3 regions of the Methylophaga sp. UBA5088 genome follow, and region 2 is predicted to be linked to each of the others. Evidence: riboswitches for the same ligand, from Rfam matches in the RefSeq annotation. Region 2 holds a riboswitch; each other region holds the start of a gene.
The links. Region 2 has a riboswitch for cyclic di-GMP ahead of B4K20_RS08540 (hypothetical protein). Riboswitches for the same ligand answer to the same signal wherever they lie in the genome.

Region 1 (4,239 bases), on a different contig from region 2:
TTATGTTGCTGTTGATTTTGGCATCATGGGGACATTATCTCCAGATGATCAGCGTTATTTAGCTGAAAATTTCCTTGCCTTTTTCAATCATGACTATCGCCGGGTTGCCGAGTTACATGTGCAATCAGGCTGGGTGCCGGCTGAGACTCGACTTGATGAGTTTGAAGCAGCCATAAGAAGTGTTTGTGAACCCATATTCGCTCGTCCTTTAAAAGAAATTTCTTTCGGACAACTGCTGCTGAGACTTTTCCAAACAGCGCGTCGTTTTAATATGGAAGTACAACCACAGTTGGTGCTGCTACAAAAAACCTTACTGAATATTGAAGGCTTGGGCCGTGACCTCTATCCAGATCTGGATCTATGGAAAACAGCCAAACCCATTTTAGAATCATGGATGAAGGAAAAAATGGGCTGGCAAGCAGCGTTAAGAACACTAAAGCAAGAAGCTCCTCATTGGGCTGAAACCTTACCCGAGATGCCGCGTCTATTATATGACCTGACTAAGAGAGCCCAAGATGGTCAGCTGAACGTTAATTTAGCATCACATGATATTCAACAGCTGCGTAAAGAAATCAAAAAAGCCAGTTATCGTAGTGCTGCTGCTACCTCTGGCGCTGCATTTTTGGTAGGCGCTGCCGTTATCACCGGTCTCGATGGTTACTCGACAACTATGTTTGCAGGGTTACCAGTACTGAGCTGGGTATTTGGGCTATGGGGGCTCGGTCTTATTTATTTTAGTATTTCAAACAAAAGTTAATTGTTATGTTTAAGTGGATTGGCCTTATTCTAGGCTTTATATTACTCAGTACGATGAGTGTAGGATTACTCATTTTAGGAATTTTTGGCGCACTGATTGGCTTACTGTTTGGTGGTTTTGCTGACCGTATACGAGCGTATGGTCTGGGCGGTGCTAATCCATTTACAAGTCAAACCCGTCAAACAGTTTTTCTTGAAACTGTGTTTGTTTTGATGGGGAAACTAGCGAAGGCAGATGGTCGAATCAGCCAGATTGAAATCGATCACGTGGAAGCCTTTATCAAAAAAATGGGGATGTCGGGTGAGCATCGACAAGAAGCCATCCGCCAATTTAAGCGAGGCGCAGAACCCGACTTTGATATTACAGACACAATGAATCATTTCAAACAACATTGTGGTAATACGTTTAATCTAAAACAAGTCTTACTGGTTTACCTGATAGTCATGGCCTTAGCCGATGGTAAGCTTGATCCACAAGAAAAAGATATTCTGGAACAAGTCTCTGCTCAGTTAGGATATAACCGGGCCGAGTTTAACCGTATTCTGGATATGGTGATGAGCCAGGCAAGTTTCGCAAGAGGTCATCAGCAGCAATACTCTTCCGGTCCGCAGCGCTCTTATTCTGATGAATTGGCCGATGCTTATAAAGCGCTTGGGGTGACTGAAAAGAGTTCTAATCAAGAAATTAAACGTGCTTATCGAAAACTGATGAGCCAATATCATCCGGATAAACTCATGGGACAAGGCGTTCCAGAAGATATGATTGCCGTTGCCACAGAGCAAGCGAAAGAAATTCAGTTAGCATACGATTTAATAAAAAAACATCGAGAACAAAATTAACAATTTCGTTTTATTTATTATTATCTGTTTGGTACTATTTTTTCTGGAAACACTTTAACCAAAGCCAAACTCGGTGTGAACCAAGGACGGAAAGTTACAGACCTTATGATACTAAGGTGGCTGTACTGCAATAATATCTAAGGAAAGAACACATGAAAAAAATAGTTTTTATCGCACTGGCTTTATTTACTGGTTTAACTAACGCTGCTATAGCTGCAACAAGCTTATCAACTAATGGTTCATGGCAAACAGCTAATGGCGACCTAAGTTCATTGCTCGGCCAGTCTGCACCAGCTACATGGTCTTACGATACAGACCTAGCATCAGCGACCCTTTACTCATCATATGCTCTTCCAAGCACAGGCACAGTGAGTACATACGTATCATCAAATTACGTTCTCTCAGGTACAGCTGCCCCCACTTTGTTTGATGGCAGCCAGTTTGCTCTCAGTATATTAGATAATACTATTGCAAACCTTGATGCATTCAATACAGATATCGTTACATCGATGGTGAATAAAGGTCTTAATCCTGATATCACAGGTGATGCGATTCTATTTACAACTAGCACTCTTTTTCCGGTGTCTGAATTCACAGAAAGTTTTTCTCTGTCTGGCCTGATGATGTTTGATAAAGACTTTTTCACTGGCCCTATATCAACATTACCTTCTGCTGATATTCTGCTTGATAATGCATTATTCATTTATGCATCACTTTCACATGAAATTAACTTTGAAGAAACTGGCTTTGCTAGTTATATCCAAACGCCATCAGCAGTGCCTGTACCTGCTGCCTTATGGATGTTTGCTCCAGCGTTGTTAGGTTTTCTTGGTTTGCGCCGCAAGGTGAATACTCAGGCTTAAAAAATTTAAGCACATAAAAGAAAAAAGCCGTAGTGATAAACTTCTACGGCTTTTTTGCTTAACACCCTTAATATTTGAGCTTTTTTATATCAAAACAGCCCGACTATTGAGCCATTATCATCAATATCAATACGTTCAGCAGCTGGGTGCTTAGGTAATCCAGGCATAGTCATCACATCCCCACAAAGTACAACCAGAAAACCAGCACCGTTTGACAGACGAACATCACGAATTGTCAGCGTATGATTCTCAGCCGTGCCACGTAAGCTCGGGTCACTGCTAAAAGAATACGGTGTTTTTGCCATACAAACTGGAATATCCCCGTGCTGCTCGTTCAACATAGCGATCTTATCCATCACTTTTTTATCAGCAACGACTTCACCACTGCCATATAGACGTTTAGCAACCTGATTAATTTTGTCCCATAGCGGTAAACTATCAGGATATAACAGACGACAAGGCTCAGCAGGGCTATCCAGTATTTCGACAACACGTTCCGCCAGTGTTTCGGCACCGGCCCCACCTTGTGCCCAATGACGAGCAAGAATGGCTTCAGCTCCCATTTCTTTTACAGCCGTTGTAATTAGTTCTATTTCTGCATCGCTATCATTAACAAAGTGATTGATGGCAACAACACAGCGTAGACCAAACTCATTTTGTAAGTTGCTTAAATGCCGTTTTAAATTAGCCAGTCCCACCTTTAACGCATCGAGGTTTTCTTCGCCAAGCTCTTTCAGTTCCAGACCACCGTGATATTTCAAGGCTTTTACTGTGGCGACAACAACAGCCATATCTGGCTTAATCCCAGCTTTGCGACACTTAATATCAATAAATTTCTCAGCACCTAAATCCGCTCCAAAGCCCGCCTCAGTGACCACATAATCACTCAGCTTAAGTGCCATTTTGGTTGAGATAACTGAATTACAGCCATGCGCTATGTTCGCAAATGGACCACCATGAACAAAGGCTGGATTATTTTCTAAGGTCTGCACAAGATTGGGTTTTATCGCTTCTTTTAGTAATGCAGCCATAGCACCGTGGGCCATGATTTCTCGAGCATATCTTGGTGTCCCATCAACGGAATAGCCGATCAGGATATCTCCCAAGCGTTGCTTCAGCTCAGGCAAAGAATTAGCTAGGCAAAAGATAGCCATAACTTCCGAAGCAACAACAATATCAAAGCGCTCTTCACGCAAATAACCATTGGCAGGACCACCCATACCCACCACGATATCCCGCAATGCACGGTCATTCATATCCATAACTCGCTGCCAGACAATACGTCTTGCATCCAACTGTAATGCATTTCCATGATGGATATGATTATCAATCATCGCTGATAATAAATTGTGGGCAGAAGCTATTGCATGCAGATCGCCAGTGAAGTGAAGATTGATATCCTCCATGGGTACAACCTGAGCATAACCGCCACCCGCAGCCCCGCCTTTCAAACCAAAGCATGGCCCCATAGAAGGTTCGCGTACACAGACAATGGATTTCTTACCAATTCGGTTTAGCGCATCACTCAGGCCGATCGTGGTTGTCGTTTTTCCCTCACCAGCAGGAGTCGGACTAATAGCAGTTACTAGGATTAACTTACCATCCGGCCGTTTTGCCAACTCATCCATGACATCTAATGATACTTTCGCTTTGAAATGTCCGTATGGGTCAATATGTTGAGAGGCAAGACCCAGCTTTTCCTCGGCGAGCTGGATGACTTCCTGCATGGCAGCCTGTTGGGCAATTTCAATATCAGACATGGTTTTCCTGAACGGCATTA
Region 2 (4,239 bases):
ACCACTTAGGTTCGGCGTCCGGACCAACTATTATTTTGACCAGCAGTTTTATCTATCTTGTCACTCTGTGCGTTGCCCCACAAGGGGTGTTAAAGCAGTGGTTCTATCGCTACAAACTCTAGTATCAAAACAAAAGGTTCACTATGTATAAACCGTTATTCACCTATCTGATTCTTATCGGCCTAACTTTTGTCATCAAATCCGCTTCCGCTAACACTATCAATGCTGTCACCAGCTTTGGCATTTTGGCTGATGTCGTCAAAAACGTAGGTGGCAAGCATGTAAAAGTGACCAGTATTGTGCCACCTAATGGTGACCCACACAGCTACGAGCCCTCCCCAGGTGATGTAAAGTTAATCAAATCCGCAGACGTCATCTTTTTAAGTGGCATGGGTTTAGAGAACTGGTTTCAACGTTTAGCGAAAGCCGCCGGCACCAGCACAGCTCCGATTGCTGTTTCAAAAGGTATTGAGACCTATTCTGTAACAGCCGGCTATGGCCAGTTCAGAACGGATCCACACGTATGGAATGATGTCGATAATGTTCAGGTTTGGGTTAATAATATTGAAGCGGCCTTGATTGAAGTCAGACCAGATCTGACAAATGAAATACAACAGGCTGCTCAAGCGTACAGGGAAAAACTGACGGCACTGGATGCCAATATCCACGCAAAGCTGACAAGCCTGCCCACTGACAAACGTGACATTTTAACCAGCCATGACGCATTTAGTTATTACACAAAAGCCTATGGCGTCAGGTTTTTGTCTCCCCAGGGCGTATCCACAGAAACCGAAGCCTCAGCTGCTACCATCGCTAAACTCATCGATCAGATTAAACAGCTTGGCGTAACACGTTATTTTCTTGAAAACTCTAATAACACCCGTTTGATCAAGCAGATTGCTAACGCCACCGGGGCAAAACCAGGCGGCAGACTCTATCCCGAGTCGTTATCTGAAGAAAATGGCCCGGCTGCAACCTATATAAAACTAATGCAATACAACACACAACAAATCGTCACGGCCCTTTCCGAATAACGCCGAGATACCCAGGCTATTTATCTTCAGATAGTCTGGGTAGTGGCTCCTTAAACCGTTACACATGGTTTATATGCATAACTATTCTCAGAGAAAATCAGTCGGGACAAGGGCAAAACTGGCTCCGCTTAGTTGAGTTTCGACATCAATTCACGAACCTCTTCAGCACGTAATGGCCGCACCAGACGATCCACTTCTTGACCATTGTCTAGCAGTATCAATGTCGGCCAGAGTTTGACCCTAAACCCACGGCCCAGTCGCTTGCCCTTGCCATCATAGATTTTGATATGACGCAGCTCCGTATGTTCATTGATCACTTCGTTGATCGCTGCACGTGCTGCCTGACAATGACCACACCAGGGCGCACCAAACTCAAGTAATACCTTACCCGGCAATTCGCTGGTTTGATCAAAGGTCAATGTTTCCTGTAGATATCCTGAGTCGGCATCAGCTTGATCGATGTTCATATAATTAACTCTATGGGTAAATGACAATCTCTTTACTCAAACGCCGAAAGACTCTTCTCTCAGCCACAAAAAAAAAGGTTCATTTGCCATATCATCTTGCCATAAGTTTCTTTCAGGCAATAAAAAAGCCGTAATGAACTTAATCATTACGGCTTTAATCGGTTTAACAGTCTGGGTATTAAGCGACTGTTTTTTGAGCTCTACGACGTAAGCCCATGAAACCTAATAATGCAGGCGCAAACAAGAATGCTGCAGCAGGAATAGGCACTGCAGATACATTTAATGACATACCACCGATGTTGTCACCGTAGTTACTATCATTGATGAAGAACTGAACTGTGGCATCAGATAACAGTGTAAATGTTGCACCAAGTGCGTTCAGCAGCGCTAAATCTGCTGTCTCATATCTACCAGTATCGCTAGTGATGATATGAGTAGTGCCAGACGGTGTAGTGAATGAGTAGTTGTTGACCCAGCCTTTTGAACAACCAGTGCCATCAGCACTACAACCTTGCACTTTACCCCAAGCATTCCACGCTGTGTATGTGTCATCTTTAAATGGGCTTATTGAATAAGTACCTGCTTTCAGGTTGAGTTCAACAGCATTCGAAGAAGTGTTTGTTTTTGCATCAAGATGGACAGTTGCTGCGTTAGCAGTCAACGGCGCCATAATTAACAACCCGAGTGCGATTAATAAGTTTTTGCTAAATAACTTCATTACATAAGCCTTTGTTATTCTGCAACCCAGCCATCTTTATTCACTACTTATAAAGACCTGAAGCTTTCCGTGCTTGGCTCACACCAAGGTTGGCTTTATTAAGAAATTAATTTACTACAGCTACAGGGTAAATCGCTTTTATAGCTCAATCAATTGTACATTGGTACTAGAAGGCCTATATAAAAGTGGGTTTTGGCGATTTCTAGCATTAAGACTTCCCCACTCACATCAATCTGAACAGGCAAAGCTGGTTAGGAATACAACTATGTATCAAGTAGATAAATCAAACTCAGCGCGAAAATAACGTAACAAGCTAAAGTGAAAAATGACCAAACCAGAGAGCGAGTAGCCCTGACTTTTCCCCACCATAAGCTAGGTTCTCAATAAAGATCGCTTCTTGCATGCACTTGGCAATAAAGTGCATCGCCACCACAGCAAACAGAAACTGAATCAACGCTGGCACCCAACTCAAAACAGTCGCGCTTATCACTATTACTATTCATTATTCTCACGTGGATGTAGCTCAGACTCTATCCACTGCGCGACTTCTTGTTTGTCTTTTCGTTTTACCATCTGCCTAGTATTGATGTCTTTTGGATAAACGCAAGTGCCTGTATTGTGCTTCAACACAAATGCGCGTTTCGCCCCAACAGGGTGTTTACTTGGCGCATGAATTACTGCGGATCTTAACTCGAGACATTCAACGTCTTCCAGTGAAGCGTTTAAACCTATTTCATTTTGAGTCTTTTCAATAATGTCTCGAAATGTTCCTAAAATCAGATAACTACCATTTAGCAACGGCCCTTGACGCAAGGTTTGCTGCACATTTTGCTCCGTAACATTAATGCGCTCAAACTCGGTCACAGCAAGCTTATGCTCCTCCCCGGACGTCATTTTTATCACGGCTTGTACACACACCACATGAACAGGCCGCTCCCCCATATTCACCAACATACACAGCGCATCGGGGTTCTCATTTTGAGCATGGTGAAAAAGAAGATAGGGCCGATTATTACGGCGATATTGACTAAGAATTAACTGTAAATAGACAAGCCAGATAATGGCCATAACAGCAGAGCTGACGGGGCCAACATACTCCATAGGTTCTCCTCCTCCGTGGGAAATTAATGTTTAGAGGGGTACTGACTAAGAACTCAGTGATGAGTTTCATTTAGTAAATTGATGAAGTGTGTGAGTGAGAAATCTATAGAAAGAAATCAAGTTTGCTGACACCTTGAACATGCATAGCCGTTGCCGTGAGCATGAACTCTCCGTCCAAAGCTCCCCATATCTTCTCCCCTTTCCAGCCTCGCCAGTTGTCTGCCATATCCCGAAACAGAAGACTTGGCGGGCCGACAAAATAGGTTGTTGTATTGACTTCACCTATAAATGGAGCGCCAGTAACAGAGGCAACAAAGTTTGAGCCCTCCTCGTTGCCACCAACGATCCTCAAGGAGAGGGTTGTGGCGTCATCACATGACTTGATTTCTATCGTTTCCATAGACCATTAACGCCAACAGCACGCGCGGCTGCGAAATGGAGGCGAAGCCGCAATGTAGTAGACGTCGCCGTGACTGTGATTGTTAGGCTCAATTACCGGTTTTGCGCCGATGATTAATCGACAAAACCGAAATAGTGGCCAACACCCAGAACGGTTTCCACAAATTTCTTGGCTGTAGCACGATCCATAATCACAGATTTGCCATCGACATTCAGATAAATACTATCCTCGTCATAGAATGAAGAGCGGCCAAACTCAATATCCATTTTTTCTTTCCCGCCCTGACATTTTACCGTTTCTTCAAAAACATGGTTGTCGCTATAACTCAAACCCTTCTTGTAAAGTGACGACTTTTGATCGTCAGATATGAACGTTGGGCTTCTGGCCTAACGCCAGCATCAGCCGGCGCGCTATTCGCGCGCGCGGCTGAATGCCATCGTTAGGCGATTGATCGTGTGTTGATTCTTTGCCTGGAAAAATAATTTCAACCAGACCCCTTTAATTCTTTAATTGCAGGGT
Region 3 (4,239 bases), on a different contig from region 2:
ATAGTGATAATGTCGGGTTAATTTTTAGACTGAAGTCACCTTTTTTGTCTTCCCTTAATAGTTCATTATCATCGTATTTAAACTGTGGGTCAGCTTCAAAATCAATTCCCCACTCTGCAGCATTTACAGAGCTGGCGAACAAAATAGCAACTGTCAGTGATAGCTTTGTTTTCATCAACTTCACAGTTATGTTGAACTAAGGAATTATCATGACATCACCACTCTCAAGTGTGATGTTTGTTTTGAGTTGTTTGCCTTTTTTAATTTCAGCGTATTTGACTGGGAGCACTTTTTGGCTCTCTCCATCTCTCCTGAGCACAATAATGTTATTCTCTTCGGCATAGGGTGATAATCCACCGGCTAAACTCAATGCCTGCATAGCATCTAGTGGTTGATTCATAACAAACGACCCTGGATTAAGTACTTTCCCCAAAATATGTACTCTATTACCTTCAACACTTGTCACGGATACTGTAACAACTGGGTCAGCTAAATATTCACCAAGCTTTTTAGTTAATTCTGCCTCTACATTGGCAACTGTTTTATCTTTAGCCACTATTTCGCCTGCAAGTGGGAAAGTCACCACTCCATCAGGAAGAACAACTGCTTGCTTTTGCAGAGCTTCTTCGTTCCATACTGAGATATCTAAAATATCTCCAGAGTTTAGTAGATAACGTTCTTCTTCAGCTAATACTGCTGTAGAAAAAGATAATAATAAAGAAAACATTAAGATCAAGCGTTTAGACATTGAAGAAAATCCTTATCTATAATTGACATTCAAAATTGATATTAACACTCTATTTTTCAAAAAAAAAGGGAGCATTCGCTCCCTCCAAAAATATCTTAGTTAACCTACTGTTAACTTAAGTATTATTATGCAGCCACTGCGTTCTTTCTTCTAAGCCCTAAAAAGCCTAATAAAGCAGGAGCAAACAAGAATAATGCTGCTGGCACAGGTACTTCTGACACAGAAACATCATACTTGAATACATCACGGCTAGCGTTAAGAATATCTACAGCATAATTTACACCAGCTTCTAAAAACATAACAAACGAGTAATCACCAGTTATGTCAATAAGTGTTGTATAGACTGGGTAATCAGCTTCAGCTGTAAATCCGAGTTGAGCATTGGTAAAATTCGACTCTGGATTAAATGACCATTCAATTTTTACGTAAGTGTCTTCAGAACTACTTAGATTGAAAAATGACTTCCACGTATCACTAGGACCTGTCCCTTCAGTCACAAAACCACCACCTAAGACAGTTTGTCCACTGGAGATACTGACATCTTGTGTCGCATTCGATGCGCCCGCCACGTCAAAAGATAAAGTCGCTGCATTAACACCAACAGAGAACATTAGAGCTACTAAAAATAGCATCGCTTTTTTCATAATAAACTTCCTTATGCATAAGTTAAAACAAGCAATGCAGCCCAGCCATCTTCAGCGTCAAAGATCTGTGGCTTTCCGACCCCGCCTCACGACGAGTTTGGCTTTAATTAATTATCAAATTTGAGTTTGATAATTACCTATCTGACTTTTTCAGATGGTTCCATGTTAAGGGTCTAGTTCAGAGTCTGTCTATTGTACCTTGGTACAATGTTTACATATATTTACGTAGTCGACCTAGACTTCGTCACTAACAATAACATCAGCCAATAAAAAGGGAGCTTAAGCTCCCTTTTTATTTTCTGTTTTGCTTTTACTTATGCGGCAACAGCAGCTTTTCTACGAAGACCCAAAAAGCCCAATAGAGCTGGAGCAAACAAGAATAACGCTGCTGGAACAGGTACAGCTGAAACACCAAATGACATATTACCCAAAGCAGGTTGAATATCAAATGTTACAGCGTAAAAACCTTCTGCAAGGTTTAACATTGTCGTGAAATCAGGCGCAACGGCGAAAACCATAGTTCCGATTGTAAGTGTACCAGCTACAAACTTGCTAGATGGAGAAAAGTCAAAATCAATAGCAGACAATCCGCCATCGATAACTTCAAGTGTGAAAGACGTTGTAGTATCACCAAATGATGTACTTACTGCACTTGAACCATTATCGAAAATGGTAGCACTGTCTGAAGTTGTTAAGTTGTATGTCGCCGCGTTGGCAGCAACAGAAAACATCATAGCTACGATAAATAGCATCGCTTTTTTCATAATAAACTTCCTTATGCATAGGTTGAAAAAACAAGCAATGCAACCCAGCCATCTTTATATTTAAAGATCTGTGGCTTTCCGACCCCGCCTCACAGCGAGTTTGGCTTTAATTACACAACATCTAACCTGCTGACATTGTGTAAGACCATTTGTATATGATCTTGCTACAAAGCCATCACCGTTGATGTCTATTGTTCTGATTTCTACTGAAAATAATCACGATAACGAGTGTTATCTAGCACCCAAGATTGATGCATCTATTTCAGTAGTATTTCTATGATACCGTGTCTCAGGACAGGCAACAAGTTTATTTTCCTAAGTAAAATTACTAATAAGCTGAGTCGAGATTTCAATAGGCATTTTTACCTACAAACCCCTTAAATATCGTTAAGAAAATAATTTCTATATCCAGAAGTAATGACCAGTTCTGTATATATTTTAGATCGTAATGCACACGACCTTGCATTTTGTCCAAGGTATCAGTTTCCCCCCTAAAGCCATTTATCTGGGCTAAGCCCGTAATACCTGGTTTGACTTTATGTCTCAACATATACCCTTGAATCTGAGCACGGTATTGTTCGTTATGCGCTACAGCATGGGGTCGTGGTCCTACAATCGACATACTTCCGCCCAATGAATTAAAGAATTGGGGTAACTCATCCAGTGATGTTCTTCTCAAAAAGCCACCAAATGGTGTGATACGGCTATCATTTTTTTGTGCTTGTGTGACGGTGTCTCCATCCTCTGTTACCGTCATCGTACGGAATTTCCATACCTTAATTTTTTCACCGTCCATGCCGTAGCGTGTTTGCTTGAAAAACACGGGGCCCTTCGATGTCAATTTAACCCCTGCGGCAATCACCATCATAGGAAGAGCGATCATCGTCAGGATAAGACTACTTAGGATAATATCTTCCAGCCGTTTAAGGATACTATCGATACCAGCAAAAGGGGTTTCATAGACTGAAATGGCGGTGATTCCCTGGTAATCGACCCATCGAGAATTAAGCAAGTTAAATGTGAATAAGTCAGGAACAAGATATACAGAAGCCGTACTATCGGCTAATAGCTCAGTAATGTGTCTGATTCTATGCTCAGCAGACATAGCCAAGGTGATGTAAACAGTATCAACCTTCCCTGCCTTACAATCTTCAATGAGTTGATTGAAATCACCTGCTTTCTTATTTGTTACGACCAGATTAGGTTCTGTTTCTACCCGTTTTTGTGAACGGTCATCATAGTATCCAACCAGCCTAAATCCAGACCAATCCATTTCGTTAAATGCGCTTTCTAACCGTTTACCTAACATTGTCTCACCGACAATAGCCACATTTCTGGTATTGACACCACGAGCTCTAAGAATAGCCAATGATGTTCTTACAATGGCATGCCAGGAAATTAACTCTATAGGTGTCAGTAAAAACCACAAAAAGACAAAGCTATCAAGATAGGTGCCTGAATGAATAAAGAAGATATCAATCATGACCAGAATAAAAACACTGGTAAACCATGAAAACATGACGGCAGAGACTTCTTCCCTTAACGCCGTACCCCGCCACGAACGATAGGCATCTTGCGACTCAGCAAAAAAATTAAATAATACAATAGCGAACAAAAGACTCCATATGTAAAGTACATCCCAAGTCGCTTGGAAAATGTCGAATAAAGCTAAAAACGTTAGCAGGATAATACCGCTATCAATCAGTCTTGATATGGCATTAATTTTTGCGTCGTATTGTCTGATCCTGCCCTGAGCCATCTGTGCTAATTTATCCTATCGTTTTTTAGTCTTTTGATTATAAGTATAAATGACTTTGTATTAGTTGATATTGCTACTGTAATAGTCCTCAACAGTAGAAATTAGTCTTGCAAGCTCGGCTTCTTGTAATAAGTTTATGCCTGCTGCTGCTTTTCTGCCGCCACCTGTGTCGAACTGACCTGCAATAAAATCTGCTCCTTCCTGACGTATTTTAGGAGCTCTGATACTAACGACATAAGCCCCTGAATCAGGTATTTCAGTAAGAATTAAATGTGCTCGAGAAGGAAACTGGTTACTCAAGTAGTTGCTGAAGGTGCCACTAAT

Region 1: another riboswitch for cyclic di-GMP. It lies ahead of B4K20_RS15950 (hypothetical protein); the one in region 2 lies ahead of B4K20_RS08540 (hypothetical protein).
Region 3: another riboswitch for cyclic di-GMP. It lies ahead of B4K20_RS03900 (hypothetical protein); the one in region 2 lies ahead of B4K20_RS08540 (hypothetical protein).

Annotation. Positions count from the first base shown of each region.
Region 1 is NZ_DIAC01000129.1:26,133-30,371, reverse strand. Features, by position in the region: gene ubiB (ubiquinone biosynthesis regulatory protein kinase UbiB) at 1-757, shown strand, start outside; gene djlA (co-chaperone DjlA) at 763-1,596, shown strand; cyclic di-GMP riboswitch class I at 1,650-1,729, shown strand; gene B4K20_RS15950 (hypothetical protein) at 1,749-2,459, shown strand; gene B4K20_RS15945 (formate--tetrahydrofolate ligase) at 2,549-4,219, opposite strand.
Region 2 is NZ_DIAC01000067.1:1,677-5,915, forward strand. Features, by position in the region: partial or broken gene B4K20_RS08525 (metal ABC transporter permease) at 1-122, shown strand, start outside; gene B4K20_RS08530 (metal ABC transporter solute-binding protein, Zn/Mn family) at 144-1,034, shown strand; gene B4K20_RS08535 (thioredoxin family protein) at 1,163-1,501, opposite strand; gene B4K20_RS08540 (hypothetical protein) at 1,680-2,219, opposite strand; cyclic di-GMP riboswitch class I at 2,237-2,323, opposite strand; gene B4K20_RS08545 (hypothetical protein) at 2,533-2,709, opposite strand; gene B4K20_RS08550 (hypothetical protein) at 2,715-3,320, opposite strand; gene B4K20_RS08555 (DUF6228 family protein) at 3,424-3,720, opposite strand; gene B4K20_RS08560 (hypothetical protein) at 3,834-4,049, opposite strand; gene B4K20_RS08565 (hypothetical protein) at 4,219-4,239, opposite strand, start outside.
Region 3 is NZ_DIAC01000030.1:1,550-5,788, reverse strand. Features, by position in the region: gene B4K20_RS03915 (hypothetical protein) at 1-175, opposite strand, end outside; gene B4K20_RS03910 (polysaccharide biosynthesis/export family protein) at 197-748, opposite strand; gene B4K20_RS03905 (hypothetical protein) at 874-1,392, opposite strand; cyclic di-GMP riboswitch class I at 1,425-1,504, opposite strand; gene B4K20_RS03900 (hypothetical protein) at 1,707-2,156, opposite strand; cyclic di-GMP riboswitch class I at 2,192-2,271, opposite strand; gene B4K20_RS03895 (undecaprenyl-phosphate glucose phosphotransferase) at 2,506-3,915, opposite strand; gene B4K20_RS03890 (DHH family phosphoesterase) at 3,976-4,239, opposite strand, start outside.